DNA from 2 places in the Streptomyces sp. NBC_00122 genome. Region 2 is predicted to be linked to the other one. Evidence: riboswitches for the same ligand, from Rfam matches in the RefSeq annotation. Region 2 holds a riboswitch; the other holds the start of a gene.
The links. A riboswitch is a leader RNA that binds a small molecule or an ion and turns the genes downstream of it on or off. The one in region 2 is predicted to bind ZMP and ZTP.
Positions count from the first base shown of each region.

Region 1: linked by a shared signal. The riboswitch ahead of OG737_RS26180 (bifunctional 5,10-methylenetetrahydrofolate dehydrogenase/5,10-methenyltetrahydrofolate cyclohydrolase) and the one ahead of glyA (serine hydroxymethyltransferase) in region 2 are both predicted to bind ZMP and ZTP.

Region 1 is NZ_CP108191.1:5,666,617-5,673,981, forward strand. Features, by position in the region: gene OG737_RS26160 (MoxR family ATPase) at 1-14, shown strand, start outside; gene OG737_RS26165 (DUF2201 family putative metallopeptidase) at 11-1,819, shown strand; gene OG737_RS26170 (RNA polymerase sigma factor) at 1,831-3,435, opposite strand; gene OG737_RS26175 (methyltransferase domain-containing protein) at 3,651-4,412, opposite strand; ZMP/ZTP riboswitch at 4,470-4,563, shown strand; gene OG737_RS26180 (bifunctional 5,10-methylenetetrahydrofolate dehydrogenase/5,10-methenyltetrahydrofolate cyclohydrolase) at 4,630-5,475, shown strand; gene OG737_RS26185 (MAB_1171c family putative transporter) at 5,552-6,697, opposite strand; gene OG737_RS26190 (pyridine nucleotide-disulfide oxidoreductase) at 6,694-7,365, opposite strand, start outside.
Region 2 is NZ_CP108191.1:3,892,843-3,900,207, reverse strand. Features, by position in the region: gene OG737_RS18580 (YhjD/YihY/BrkB family envelope integrity protein) at 1-674, opposite strand, end outside; gene OG737_RS18575 (2'-5' RNA ligase family protein) at 841-1,425, opposite strand; gene trpS (tryptophan--tRNA ligase) at 1,521-2,534, opposite strand; gene glyA (serine hydroxymethyltransferase) at 3,015-4,280, opposite strand; ZMP/ZTP riboswitch at 4,315-4,405, opposite strand; gene rocD (ornithine--oxo-acid transaminase) at 4,515-5,717, shown strand; gene OG737_RS18555 (glutathionylspermidine synthase family protein) at 5,725-6,927, opposite strand; gene OG737_RS18550 (hypothetical protein) at 6,936-7,253, opposite strand; gene OG737_RS18545 (DMT family transporter) at 7,365-7,365, shown strand, end outside.

The sequences.
Region 1 (7,365 bases), 1.8 Mb from region 2:
AGGCCCGCCGGTGAGCCGGACCCCGCGCGGCAAGGACGCCAAGCCCGATCCCGCCACCGAGGCCTTCGCGGAGGGCCTCGCCCTGGTCAAGCGGAACCCGGCCCTCGCCGCCGTCGACGCCGCCGTCTGCCGCCAGGCCAAATGCGCGGCTACCCCGGCCGGGGGACTGGCCGCGGTGGACTCCAACGGCACCGTCCACGTCCATCCGACCCGGCGAGCCGACCCCCGGGACTGGGCCTGGACCCTTGCCCACGCCCTGCTCCACCTCGGCTTCGGCCACGTCCCCGCGAGCAAGGACGAGGACCGCCCGCAGCCCGACCGCTTCGACCTCGCCGCCCGCTGCGCGGTGGTCAACCGCTTCCTGCTCACCGTTCCGACAGGCCGGGCCCCCGACCACCTCCCCGCCGAATACCCCGGCGGGGACGAGGACCTGCTCGCCGCCCGCTGGCGCCGCGACGGCATCCCGGCCGCCTACGCGCAGTGCGGCACCGCCGGCGACCACCCCGACCAGGTCCTGGTCACCTGGCGCCGCTGGAACACCACCGCCCCCGACTGGGAGGCCGCTTTCGCGCACGCCCTGACCCGCAGCGTCTCCGCCGCGATGGACGTGGCCGGCGGCCGCCGCGACCGGGTCACCGGCGAACGGACCCGCCAGCAGCCCTGGGACCTGGCCCTGAACTGGTTCGTCTCCTCGTACCCGCTGCTCGGCGGCCTCGCCGCCGGCCTCAAGATCGTCGCCGACGCCGAGCTGGCCCGCTCCCAGGGCATCGCCATCGCCGCGGTCAGCGCGAGCTCCGGCGAGATCTACGTCAACCCGCTGCGCACCTTCACCGACGGCGAATGGCGGTTCATCCTGGCCCACGAGATGCTCCACGCCGCCCTGCGCCACGGCGAGCGCCGCGGCGCCCGCGACCCGTACCTGCACAACGTGGCCGCCGACTACGTGGTCAACGGCTGGCTCGTGGAGATGGGCGTCGGCGAGATGCCCGCGGGACTGCTCCACGACCCCGCGCTGCGGGACCTGTCCGTGGAGGAGGTCTACGACCGGATCGCCACCGACCCGCGCCGGATGCGCCGCCTCGCGACCCTGCGCGGCAAAGGCCTCGGGGACATCCTGGGCGAGCCGCTGCCCCACCCGGGGAGCTGCCCGTACACGGATCTGGACGACTTCTACCGGCGCGGCCTCGTCCAGGGCTTCGACCTGCACGAGGCGGGGCGGCGGGGGCTGCTGCCCGCCGGGCTGATCCAGGAGATCCGGGCGCTGGCCCATCCTCCCGTGCCCTGGGACGCGAAACTGGCCCGCTGGTTCGACGAGTACGTGCCGCGCCCCGCGCCCGTACGGAGCTACGCGCGCCCGGCACGCCGCCAGGCCTCCACCCCGGACATCCCGCGCGCGGGCCGGCACTTCCCGCCCGAGGAGGTGGCCCGCTGCACCTTCGGTGTGGTGCTCGACACCTCGGGGTCGATGAACGCCGCCCTGCTCGGCAAGGCGCTGGGCGCGATCGCCTCGTACGCGGAAGCCCGCGACGTACCGGCGGCACGCGTCGTGTTCTGCGACGCGGCGCCGTACGACGCGGGCTATCTGCCCCCGACCGAGATCGCGGGCCGGGTCCGGGTACGCGGGCGGGGCGGGACCGTGCTGCAGCCGGGCATCGACCTGCTGCAGCGGGCGGAGGACTTCCCGCCCGGGGCCCCGGTGCTGGTGATCACGGACGGATGGTGCGACACCCTGCGGATCCGGCGTGAGCACGCCTATCTGGTTCCGCAGGGTGCCTCCCTGCCGTTCACACCCAAGGGGCCCGTCTTCCGACTGGCCTGAAGGCCGCGGGCCTAGTCGAGGTAGTCGCGCAGCACCTGCGAACGCGACGGGTGGCGCAGCTTCGACATGGTCTTGGACTCGATCTGGCGGATGCGCTCACGGGTGACCCCGTACACGCGGCCGATCTCGTCCAGCGTCTTGGGCTGGCCGTCGTTGAGGCCGTAGCGCATGGAGACCACGCCCGCCTCGCGCTCGGAGAGCGTGCCCAGGATGGACTGGAGCTGCTCCTGGAGGAAGGTGAAGGAGACCGCGTCGGCCGGCACGACCGCCTCGGAGTCCTCGATGAGGTCACCGAACTCGCTGTCGCCCTCCTCACCCAGCGGGGTGTGCAGGGAGATCGGCTCGCGGCCGTACTTCTGGACCTCGATGACCTTCTCGGGGGTCATGTCGAGTTCCTTGCCCAGCTCCTCCGGGGTGGGCTCGCGGCCCAGGTCCTGGAGCATCTGGCGCTGCACGCGGGCGAGCTTGTTGATGATCTCGACCATGTGCACGGGGATGCGGATGGTGCGCGACTGGTCGGCCATGGCACGCGTGATCGCCTGCCGGATCCACCAGGTCGCATACGTGGAGAACTTGAAGCCCTTGGTGTAGTCGAACTTCTCCACGGCGCGGATCAGGCCGACGTTGCCCTCCTGGATCAGGTCCAGGAAGAGCATGCCGCGGCCGGTGTAGCGCTTGGCGAGGGAGACCACGAGGCGGAGGTTGGCCTCCAGCAGGTGGTTCTTCGCGCGGCGGCCGTCCTCGACCAGGATCTCCAGCTCGCGCTTGAAGGCGGGCTTGTGGTCCTCCTCCTCTTCGAGCTTGTACTCGGAGAACAGGCCCGCCTCGATGCGCTTGGCGAGCTCGACCTCCTGCTCGGCGTTGAGGAGCGGCACCTTGCCGATGAGCTTGAGGTAGTCCTTGACGGGGTCGGCGGTGGCGCCGGCCACCATGACCGTCTGCGCCGGAGCGTCGTCCTCGTCGTCGTCGGACAGGACGAAGCCCTGGGTGCCGGCGGCCTTGGGGGCCTCTTCCTCGGCCTCGTCGGCGAGGTCCTCGGCTGCCCAGTCCTCACCCTCCACCGCGGGGGTCTCGCCCTCGTCGGCGTCCTTGGCGCTGGTCTTCTTCGCCGCCGTCTTCTTGGTGGCGGTCTTCTTCGCGGCGGTCGCGGTCTTCTTGACCGTCCGCTTCTTCGGCTCGGCGGCGGCCCCGGCCGTCGCCTCGTCCTCGATGGCGGATGCCGACGGAGCGGATATCGCCGCGGCGGTGGCGGTGGCCGCGCTGGTGGCCGTGCTGGTGGCAGACGTCTTGCGCGCGCCGATGGGGCGCGGCGGGGTGGTTGCCTTCTTGGCCACCGTGCGGGCCGGGGCGGCGGCTGCCTTGCGGGGCTTCTTGGCGGCAGTCTTGGTGGCGGGGGCCGCGCTGACGTGGAGGGCGACACCCTCCTCGTCCAGGACCTGGTTCAGGCTGCGCAGGACCCGCTTCCACTGGTCCACCGGGATGCGGCCGGCCTCGAAGGCCTGGCGCACGTCGTCACCGTTGATGTGACCCTGCTCGCGGCCGCGCTCGACGAGCGCGACGAGGGCCTCCGATTCGGCGATCTCCGGAGGGAACGTACGGGACGGGCTGAGCGACACAAGGAGCCTCTCGTTGCGAACAGATAAGGGGTGGGCGGGACATCATCGCGCGAACTCGGGAAACAGACCCGAGGGGGGTCTGTATTCCGGGGCCGCGCGAGGACGCCTGTCGGTTCATCGCATGCCCGAGTCGATTCGTTACGCGCTGAATTGAGTGACCTGCGCCACGCTGTGGCCGCGCAACCGATCCGGCGGGAATCCGTCCGCCCTCTCCGTCACCCCTTTTTGCGGGCTTCGATGAGGAAGCGGGCGGTGTGCGCGACGAACGGGCCTTCGCGTTCGATCCGTTCGTGCAGCTCGCGCAACCTGTCCCGGTACTGCCCGACCGTGAAGCCGGGCACCATCCAGATCACCTTCCGTAGAAAGTAGATCACGGCTCCGATGTCATGGAACTCCGTACGCAGTCGCTCGGAGCGCAGATCGACGACTTCGAGGCCGGCCTTCGTGGCGTCCGCCACGGCGTCGTCGGGGTGCCGGCCGCGCCGGACCTCCTCCGGCTGGGGCCCGAGGAAGTACTCGACCAGCTCGAAGACGCTCGCCGGACCGACCTGCTGGGACAGGTAGGTGCCGCCGGGCCGCAGGACCCGCGCGATCTCGTCCCACCAGATGGTCACCGGGTGGCGGCTCGTGACCAGCTCGAAGGCCTCGTCGCCGAAGGGCAGCGGCGGCTCGTCGGCGTCGGCGACCACCACCGCGCCGAGCGGGTGCAGCAGCCGGGTCGCCTTCGCGATGTTGGGCGGCCAGGACTCGGTAGCCGCCGTCAGCGGGGGCAGGGGGCCGGATCCGGCGAGGACCTCGCCGCCGCCGGTCTGGATGTCGAGGGCGGACCGGACGCGGGCCAGACGCTCTCCCAGCAGCCGCTGGTAGCCCCAGGAGGGGCGCTGCTCGGTGGCGCGGCCGTCGAGCCAGGAGAAGTCCCAGCCGTCCACGGAGACGGATTCGGCCTCGGCGACGAGATGGTCGAAAGTACGCGTCATGTCTTGATCGTCCCAGGTCGGGCCACGGCTATCCACCGGATATGTCGACTACAGTGGACGGCGGGCCGTGACTGGCGTTCGGGTGGATCACCACCGGGGAGCGGCCCGGCGTACGTCCGTACGTCGACTGCCGCGCGCCTGGGCGAACCGCGATCCGCAGCGACGTTCAGGAGACCCCGTGACGACCGCCCAGACTGCCACCGCCTCTGCCCAGCTGATGGACGGCACGGCCCTCGCCCGCCGCATCTCGGAGCAGACCGCCGCCTACGCGGCGAAGATCACCGAGCGCACCGGTACCGCGCCCTGTCTCGCGACCGTGCTGGTCGGTGAGGACCCCGCCTCCGTCACGTACGTACGCATGAAGCAGAACCGTTGCGCCAAGGCCGGGATCACCTCCCGCCACGTGGAGCTGCCGGCCGAGACCACCACCGAGGAGCTGGTGGCCACGCTCACCGCGCTCTCCGAGGACCCCGAGATCAGCGGCATCCTGCTCCAGCACCCCGTCCCGCACCACATCGACGAGCGCGCCGCCTTCGAGGCCATCGCGCCCGGCAAGGACGTCGACGGCGTCACCATGCACTCCTTCGCCGCCATGGGCTTCGGGCTGCCGGGCTTCGTCTCCTGCACACCCGGCGGCATCATGCGCCTCCTCGCCGCCTACGACGTGGACCTCACCGGGAAGCACGCCGTGGTCGTCGGCCGCAGCGCGATCCTGGGCAAGCCGGCCGGGATGCTGCTGCTGGAGCAGAACGCCACCGTCACCTACTGCCACTCCCGCACCCAGGACCTCCCCTCGATCGTGCGCCAGGCGGACGTGCTGGTCGCCGCCGTCGGCAAGGCCGAATTCATCCGGGGCGAGGACATCAAGCCGGGCGCCGTGGTCCTGGACGCCGGGTACAACGAGGGCAACGTCGGCGACGTCCACTTCGAGTCGGCCGCCGCCCGCGCCTCCCTGATCACCCCGGTACCGGGCGGGGTCGGCCCGATGACCATCGCCGTCCTGCTGGAGCAGACCGTCCAGGCCGCCGCCGCGCAGGCCGGGCTGGACCTCGCGGAGCTCTGAGCCGCGGCCCCGCAGCCGGCCGGCGAACGCCCCGGGCCCTCGGGCCCGGGGCGCTGTGTTTCCGCTTAGGCCTCGCTTAGGCCGTCTCGCGGGCCGCGGCGACGATGGGGGAGGTGCGGAACTCCCGGGCCAGGGCCCCCAGCGGGCTGCCGCCCAGCCGGTACGGGGACGGGTGCTCGCCCTCCGTACCGGCGGCCCCGCGCCGGCAGGCGACGGCGAGCACGGCCGCGTCCGCGACCACGGCGGCCCGGGTCTCGCTCATGCCCTGCCCGCGCGCCGCCTCGTACGCCGCGCCGCGCACGGCGGGGTCGAACCGGGAGGCGAGCGCCAGGATGCCGTCGTCGATGAAGGACTCACGGTGGATGAGGCGGGACCCGACCGGCGACCACCAGGCCAGCGGCACGGTCCGTACCCTCGCGGCCGCGGCTCCGCGCAGTGCCTTCCACAGCGGATACAGCCGCCGGTACTGGGTGAAGTCCCGCCAGGCCGCCGACCCGCCGACCAGCGGCACGATGAACCCCGCACCGATCAGCAGGGCCGCCCCGGAGACCAGCGACAGCGCCACGTCCGCGGAGGCCACCCAGTCCCGGCCGGCCCAGCGGGCCGCCACCGAGGCCCACTTCGCGGCGAGGTAGGCCAGGTCCAGCAGCCCGCCGCACACGATCAGCGCCAGTCCGGTGCGCAGCGGGCGCAGCGAGCGGTCCGCGCGCCACACCCACTTCCCGCACAGCACGGTCAGCGCAGAGGTCCCGACGGTGTGGGCCACCAGGAAGCAGACGATCATCTCGCGGATCCACGGCGTCGTGGCGTAGTACGTGTCCAGGTCCCGGACCCGCTCCACCGGCGCGTCGCCGATCACGAACAGCACGACGATCGCCACGGTCACCGCGCCGAACACGGCCGCCGTCAGCCGGGTGGCCCGCCGCACGGCCCGGGGCGGGCCGCCGCGCCACTGCAGGACCAGCACCACGCACGTCCCCGAGAAGACGGTGATCAGGCCGAACACCAGCGGCGCGGAGAAGTTGACCACGCCGGTGAGCCGGTTGACCGTGGAGATCGTCGACGGTGACGCCAGGAACGTGAGCGGGGCGCCCACGGCGAGCAGTGTGCACGCGGCCCGGTTCAGGGGCTGGTCCCAGTCCCGGCGCAGCGCCGGCAGCTTGATCAGCAGCGCCAGGAACATCACGGACCCCGGCAGATAGAGCAGGAGTCCGCTGCTCACCGGACCTGTCCGACGGGGTCGGCCGGGCCGACCGGGTCCGCGGGGTCCGTGCCGACAGGGTCTGCCGGGGCCGCCGGGGCCGTCGTTTCCACCTGGTTCGTGGCGACCGCGGCCGCCGGGCCGGCCGGGCCGAGCCCGGCGACGGCCCGCTCGGCCGCGGTGAGCGGCGGCGCGGTCAGGGCGCCCCGGTCCGAGGCGCGCAGCACGTGCCAGACCACCGACGGCTGGAGCCAGTGGGTGGGCGCGCTGCTCATGGTGAGCACCTTGAACAGGGCGGCGGTGAGTGCCTCGTCCGTGGTGGCGCCCGTCATCAGCCGGTTCACGTACGCGTTGAGCGCGCCGGTTCCGGCCCGCGGCTTCATCCCGGTGGCCCCCGGGTACAGGATGTCCTGCGAGGTGGCGAGCTCCCAGGCGGTGCTCACCAGCGGGGCGATCGCGCGCTGCGCCTCGCGGCCGAAGCCGGGGTGGGCGAGCCCCTTCTGGCGGATCAGGGCGCGCAGGGCCAGCAGCCCCTGGGCGGCGACCGTCATGCCCTGCCCGTACAGCGGGTTGAAGGTGGCGACCGAGTCGCCGACGGCGATGAAGCCGTCGGGCAGTTCGGCCTTCTCGAAGTAGATCCTGCGGTTGGCGGTGCCCTGGGTGACGGCGACGTCCGTCAGGGGCTTCTT
Region 2 (7,365 bases):
AGGGCCGCCTGGATCAGGCGGCCGCGCGGCGGTTCGACGCCCGGGAGCAGGGTCAGGAGGTAGAGCAGCAGCAGGAACGCGGCCGCGACGCCGACGAGGAAGACGCCCGCGCGCAGCAGCACGCCGCCCGCGCCCTCGCGCGGGATGTGCAGCCACTCGGCGGATTTCCCGACGGCGCTGGAGCCGATGATCGAGGCGGCGGCGGAGGCCAGGGCCGCGGCGCCGAGGCCGAGCAGCACCAGCCCGTCCTTGCCCTTGCGGACGATCGGGTTCCCCTCGTCCTCGTCGTCCTTCTCCCACACCGCGCGCAGGCAGTCCCGCATCGAACCCACCCAGCCGATGCCGGTGAAGAGCAGCAGGGCGCCGGCGACGAGACCGATCGTGGCCGCGTTGTCGACGAGCGTGTTGATGTCGAGCTGGTCGGAGATGCCGGGGACCTGTTCGGCGAGGTTTTTCTGGAGCCGGTCGAGCTGCTCCTGGCTGAGGAGGGCCGCGCCGACGGCGGCGGCCACGGCGATCAGCGGAAAGAGCGCGAGGAAGCTGATGAAGGTGATCGCCGCGGCGAGCCTGGTCCAGTGGACGCGGTCGAGCCGTTGGTAGGAACGCCAGGCGTGCGTCCGCATCAGGCGGGCCGCCAGCGGGCCGATCACCGGGAGTTTCGTCAGCCAGTCCATGAAGTCACCGTAATTGAACTGCCGGAAATAGCCTGGATTGTCCCGTTCTGGGGCTACGGTCGTCGACTGTGACTTTTCGCGATGTCCCCCGGGCGGTCCGTCCGTTCCACACCCTGGTCCTGCGCAGGCTCAGGTTCCGCACCCGCCAGGCCCTGCGGCCGCTCCGTCAGGAGCGGCGCACGGTCTCGTCCGTGGGTGAGCCGGGCTGCGCCGGGACCCCGGTCGGGCCCGTCCCGAAAGGGTATTCGCGCAGCTTGCGCCAGACCCCGTCCGAGCCCTGCTCGTAGAGCGCGAAGCCCTCGCAGACCCACGTCGCGGCGTACTCGGCGAGGCCCGTGAACGCCAGGTCCATCGCCTCCTCGGAGATCCCGTGGGCGACCGTGACGTGGGGGTGGTACGGGAAGGCCAGCTCACGGCTGAGCGGCCCGTCGGGGGCGCGGACCGTGTCCTGGAGGCGGGTGCAGCCCACGACACCCTCGACGATCTTGACGAAGACGACCGGCGAGAGGGGACGGAAGGTTCCCGTCCCGCCCAGCCGCATCGTGAAGCCGCGGAAGGCGGCCGCCACCTCGGACAGGTGGGCGCGGATCTCCGGCAGCCGGTCCGCCTCCACCTCGGTGGGCGGGACGAGGGTGACATGCGTGGGGATGCCGTGCGCGGCAACGTCCCCGAAGCCTGCGCGCAGCTCCTGGAGCTGGCTGCCGTACGGCTCCGGGACCGCGATCGAAACGCCGAGCGTTACGGTCCCCACGTATCTCTCCTCCGCTTGTCTGGATGGACGCTGCCGACCCAGTGTGCGGGCAGCACCCCCGGTATCGCCAGGGCCGTCTTTCGTTCGATCCCGAGTCAGTGCTTCGCGGGCAGGAAACCGAGGTGGTCGTACGCCTGTGCCAGGGTTTCGGCGGCGACGGCGCGGGCCTTCTCCGCGCCCTTGGCCAGGATGGAGTCCAGCGTCTCCGGGTCGTCCAGGTATTCCTGGGTGCGCTGCTTGAACGGTGTGACGAAATCGACCATCACGTCGGCCAGGTCGGTCTTCAGCGCGCCGTAGCCCTTGCCCTCGTACTTCTCCTCCAGGGCGGCGATCGTCTCGCCCGTGAGGGTGGAGTAGATCGTGAGCAGGTTGCTGACGCCGGGCTTCTTCTCGGAGTCGAAGCGGACCTCGGCCTCGGTGTCGGTGACCGCGCTCTTGATCTTCTTCGCGGTGACCTTGGGCTCGTCGAGGAGGTTGATCAGGCCCTTGGGGGACGACGCGGACTTCGACATCTTGATCGCAGGGTCCTGGAGGTCGTAGATCTTCGCGACCTCCTTGACGATGTGCGCGGCGGGGAGGGTGAAGGTCTGCCCGAAGCGCTGGTTGAAGCGCTCGGCCAGGTCGCGGGTCAGCTCGATGTGCTGGCGCTGGTCCTCGCCGACGGGGACCGCGTTCGCCTGGTAGAGCAGGATGTCGGCGACCTGGAGGATCGGGTACGTGAACAGTCCGACGGTGGCGTTGTTGACGCCGCCCTTGGCGGACTTGTCCTTGAACTGGGTCATCCGGCTGGCCTCGCCGAAGCCGGTGATGCAGTTCATGACCCAGCCGAGCTGCGCGTGCTCGGGCACGTGGCTCTGGATGAAGAGCGTGCAGCGCTCGGGGTCCAGGCCGGCGGCCAGCAGCTGCGCGGCGGAGAGGCGGGTGTTCGCGCGCAGATCCTTCGGATCCTGCGGCATGGTGATCGCGTGCAGGTCGACGACCATGTAGAACGCGTCGTGCGTCTCCTGCAGGGCGACGTACTGGCGGATGGCTCCGAGGTAGTTCCCGAGGTGGAACGAACCGGAGGTGGGCTGGATGCCGGAGAGCGCGCGAGGACGATCAGAAGCCATGGCTTCATTCTCTCAGGTGCGGGGGCGGGCTCGGGCCCTCCGCTGGCCGGAACCTTCCGGGTCGCGACCGGTCGCGCCGGTGCCGCGCACGGGTACCGGCCGGTAGCGGCCCGGCCGGATCTTGCCCCGGCCGAACGACCGATTTCCGCCGCCGCCCGAACCCGCGCCTCGAACGCCGGCGGGGCTGGGCGGTGCCGCTGCGCGGGGCTCTCCGGGCTCCGCCCGACTGCGCCTCGAACGCCGGCGGGGCCGGGCTGGGCTCCGCCCCGGACCCGGCGCCTTCGGCGCGGGTACGCCTTCGAACGCCGGGCTGGGCTGGATTGCCCTGCGGGCAATCCAGCCCAGGCTGGGCGCGGGGTTGCGCCGCGCGCACTTCCAAGCCGCTGCCGCGGCATATCCAGCCCTGCCGGGCACGATCCAGCCCCGCCGGCGTTTGAGGCGCGGGGGGCCGGGGCGGCGGCCCGGGCGGGGCCGTGGGGGTTACAGGGGGAGGCCCGGGGCCGGGAAGGCGGACATCAGGGCGGTGACCTCCGCGCGGACGGCGGCCAGCGCCACCTCGTCGGACTTGGCGGCGGCGTCGACCGAGCGCGAGATCCAGTCCGCCACCAGCGGCATGTGCAGGGCCCCGAGCCCCCGCGACGTCAGGGACGGGGTGCCGATCCGGATGCCCGACGGGTCGAACGGCTTGCGGGGGTCGAACGGCACCGTGTTGTAGTTCACCACGATCCCCGCCCGGTCCAGGGCCTTCGCCGCGACCTTGCCCGGGACGTCCTTGCCCGTCAGGTCGATCAGGATCAGGTGGTTGTCCGTACCGCCCGAGACGAGGTCGAAGCCCCGCTCCAGCAGCGCAGCCGCCAGCGCCTTCGCGTTGGCGACGACCGCGTGGGCGTACGAGACGAACGACGGCTGCGCCGCCTCGTGCAGCGCCACCGCGATACCGGCCGTCGTCTGGTTGTGCGGCCCGCCCTGGAGGCCCGGGAAGACGGCCTTGTCGATGGCCTTCGCGTGCTCCTCGCGGCACATCAGCATCGCGCCGCGCGGACCGCGCAGCGTCTTGTGCGTGGTCGTGGAGATCACGTCCACGTGCCCCGCCGGGGACGGGTGCGCCCCGCCCGCGATCAGGCCCGCGATGTGCGCCACGTCGGCGACGAGGACCGAGCCCGCCTCCTGCGCGATCGACGCGAACGCCGCGAAGTCGATCGTGCGCGGCAGCGCGGTGCCGCCGCAGAAGATCACCTTGGGGCGTTCCGCCAGGGCCAGGTCGCGCACCGCGTCGTAGTCGATGAGCCCGGTGTCCGCACGGACGCCGTACTGCACGCCCCGGAACCACGACCCCGTCGCCGAGACGCCCCAGCCGTGGGTCAGGTGCCCGCCCATCGGCAGCGCCATGCCCATCACCGTGTCGCCCGGCTTCGCGAAGGCGAGGTAGACGGCCAGGTTCGCCGGGGAGCCGGAGTACGGCTGGACGTTGGCGTGGTCCACGCCGAACAGGCCCTTGGCCCGCTCGACGGCGAGGGCCTCGACGCGGTCGATGTTCTGCTGGCCCTCGTAGTAGCGGCGGCCCGGGTAGCCCTCGCTGTACTTGTTCTGCAGCACCGTGCCGGAGGCTTCGAGCACGGCCGCGGACACGTAGTTCTCGCTGGGGATCAGACGCAGGGTCTGCGCCTGGAGCGTTTCCTCCGCCGCGACGAAGGACGCCAGTTCGGGGTCGGTCGCGGAAAGGGCGGGATGGCGGCTCGCGGACATGGCGGGCTCCTCCGGGGTCGATGTGATCGGTACCCCGCGAGGCCCAGGCGAGCGGCCCTGTATGCGGACGAGCGCGCACGGCTCCCCCGGAGTTGGTTCTCCGTACGCCAGTCGCCGTGCGTACCGGCCACCTTAGCGGGCGCGCCACAAGAAAGGTTTCTCCGTCCGCTGTGCGAGCGAGGATGGAAAGTGACGCCACCCTCGTCACCGGCCTGACGGACGATCGGAGACCCCGTGTCGACAACTGCTGATGCCATCCGCTCCGCCGAAGCGCACAGTGCGCACAACTACCACCCGCTGCCCGTGGTCGTCGCCACCGCGGAAGGCGCGTGGATGACCGACGTGGAGGGCCGCCGGTACCTCGACATGCTCGCCGGCTACTCGGCGCTCAACTTCGGGCACGGCAACCCCCGTCTGCTCGACGCCGCCCGCGCGCAGCTGGACCGGGTCACGCTGACCTCGCGCGCCTTCCACCACGACCGCTTCGCCGACTTCTGCACCGAGCTCGCCGCGCTGTGCGGCAAGGAGATGGTGCTGCCCATGAACACGGGCGCGGAGGCCGTGGAGACGGCCGTGAAGACCGCGCGCAAGTGGGGCTACGAGGTCAAGGGCGTGCCGGACGGGCACGCGAAGATCGTGGTCGCGGCGAACAACTTCCACGGCCGGACGACGACGATCGTCTCCTTCTCCACGGACCACGAGGCGCGCGACCACTACGGCCCGTACACCCCCGGCTTCGAGATCGTCCCGTACGGCGACCTGACCGCGCTGGAGTCGGCGGTCACCGCGCACACCGTCGCCGTCCTGCTGGAGCCGATCCAGGGCGAGGCGGGGGTGCTGGTGCCGCCCACCGGATACCTGAAGGGCGTACGGGAGCTGACGCGCGAGCGGAACGTCCTCTTCATGGCGGACGAGATCCAGTCGGGGCTGGGCCGGACCGGCAGGACCTTCGCGTGCGACCACGAGGGCGTCGTCCCCGACATGTACGTCCTCGGCAAGGCGCTCGGCGGCGGAGTGGTGCCGGTCTCGGCCGTCGTCGCCGACCGGGACGTGCTCGGGGTGTTCCGGCCGGGCGAGCACGGCTCCACCTTCGGCGGGAACCCGCTCGCGTGCGCCGTCGGCCTGGAGGTCGTGGCGATGCTCAGGACGGGCGAGTACCAGCAGCGCGCCACCGAGCTGGGCGACCACCTGCACCGGGAGCTGAACCTGCTGGTCGGCACGGGCGCGGTGACCGCCGTACGCGGGCGGGGGCTGTGGGCGGGCGTGGACATCGAGCCGTCGCGCGGGACCGGACGGGAGATCTCCGAGAAGCTGATGGAGCTGGGCGTCCTGGTGAAGGACACCCACGGGTCCACGATCCGGATCGCCCCGCCGCTGGTGATCAGCAAGGAGGACCTGGACTGGGGCCTGGACCAGCTCAGGTCCCTCCTCGCCTGACCCTTCGCTACAGGATCACGTGGGGCAGGAAGCGGGCGTACTCGTCCGTGACCGGCCCCGCCGATTCGCGGATGCCGAGCCCCGCCGCCTCGTCCTCGACGACCCACGCGCCGAGCACCACCCGGTTGCCGTCGAAGTCGGGCAGCGGGGCCAGGGCCTGGAAGCAGTACCGCTCCCCCTCCTCCGGCGTGAACGGCTCGCCGGTGCCGTCCGCCGGGTGGAGGGTGACCCCGGCGCCCTCGCGGCCCAGCAGCGGCTTGGCCACGTAGCCCCCGGCGCCGGGCTCCGCCAGCTCGCGCGGGCCGTCGAGGTAGGCGGGCAGCAGGTTCGGGTGCTCCGGGAAGAGCTCCCACAGGATCGCCAGCAGCGCCTTGTTGGACAGCAGCATCTTCCACAGCGGCTCGATCCAGCAGGTGGTGCCGGAGCCGCCGCCGTGGTCGTACGTGCCGAGGACCTGGGGGCCGAACTCGTCGGTGGCCAGCCACTCCCACGGGTAGAGCTTGAAGCAGGAGCGGATGAAGCGGAGCTTCTCGTCCACGAACCGGCCGGACAGGCTGTCCCAGCCGATCTGCTCCACGGACAGGGCCTGGGTGTCCAGGCCGGCCTGCTCCGCGGTCTCCTTGAGGTAGGCGACCGTCATCAGGTCCTCGCCGAGCTCGTCGGTCTCGGAGTGCGCGAAGTGCAGGGGGCCGGGCGGAAGCAGCTCGGCCTGCCGGCGCCAGGCGTCGACGAGGCGCTCGTGCAGGGAGTTCCACTGGTCGGCGCCCGGGAAGCGCGCCTCCATCCAGAACCACTGCGGACTGGCCGCCTCCACGAGGGAGGTGGGGGTGTCGGCGTTGTACTCCAGCATCTTGGCCGGGCTGCCGGTGCCGTCGTAGCGCAGGTCGAAACGGCCGTAGAGGGAGGGCTGTTCGGCGCGGCGGCGCCAGGACTCGGCGATCAGCGCGGCGAGCTCCGGGTCGGTGATGCCGAGGTCGGCGAAGCGGTCGTGCTCGACGATGTGCGCGGCCGCGGCCAGGCACATGGCGTGCAGTTCCTCGACGACGTCCTCCAGCGCCTCGACCTCGGGAAGGGAGAAGGAGTAGTAGGCGCTCTCGTCCCAGTAGGGGCGCAGGGAGTCGTCGGGGTACCGGGTGAGGGGGTAGATCAGCCCCTGCTCCTCGACGGTCTTCTGCCAGTCGGGGCGGGGCTCGATGGTGTGCCGCTCCACGGGTGCGCTCAGCCGCCGCTGGAGCCGGAGCTGCTGTGCCCGCCGATGCCGCCGCGGGTGACGGCGGACTTGTCGAAGCTGCCGCCGGAGACCTTGCCGTTGCGGACGGAACCGCCGTAGTAGTACGTGCCGCGGCTGCTGCTACTGCTGCCCTTGCAGTGCTTGTCGTCCAGCTTGTCCAGCGTGGTCCGGTCGACGCAGCGCCGGTCCGGCTCGTTGCTGTTGCCGCAGGCCACGAGCGTGGCCGCGAGCAGGCCCATGCCGCCGAGGACGACGGCGCCGGAGCGCATCCGGCGCTGGTTGGTACTACTACTGCTGCTGTCCATGTCTGCTGCTCCCCTGATGGCGTGCTCCCGACAGACTAGAGCGGCGGCCCGGGCCGATGGAATCCGGCCGCCGTGAGATCCGTGACCTAAAGTCAGTTCGTGCTCATTGGGA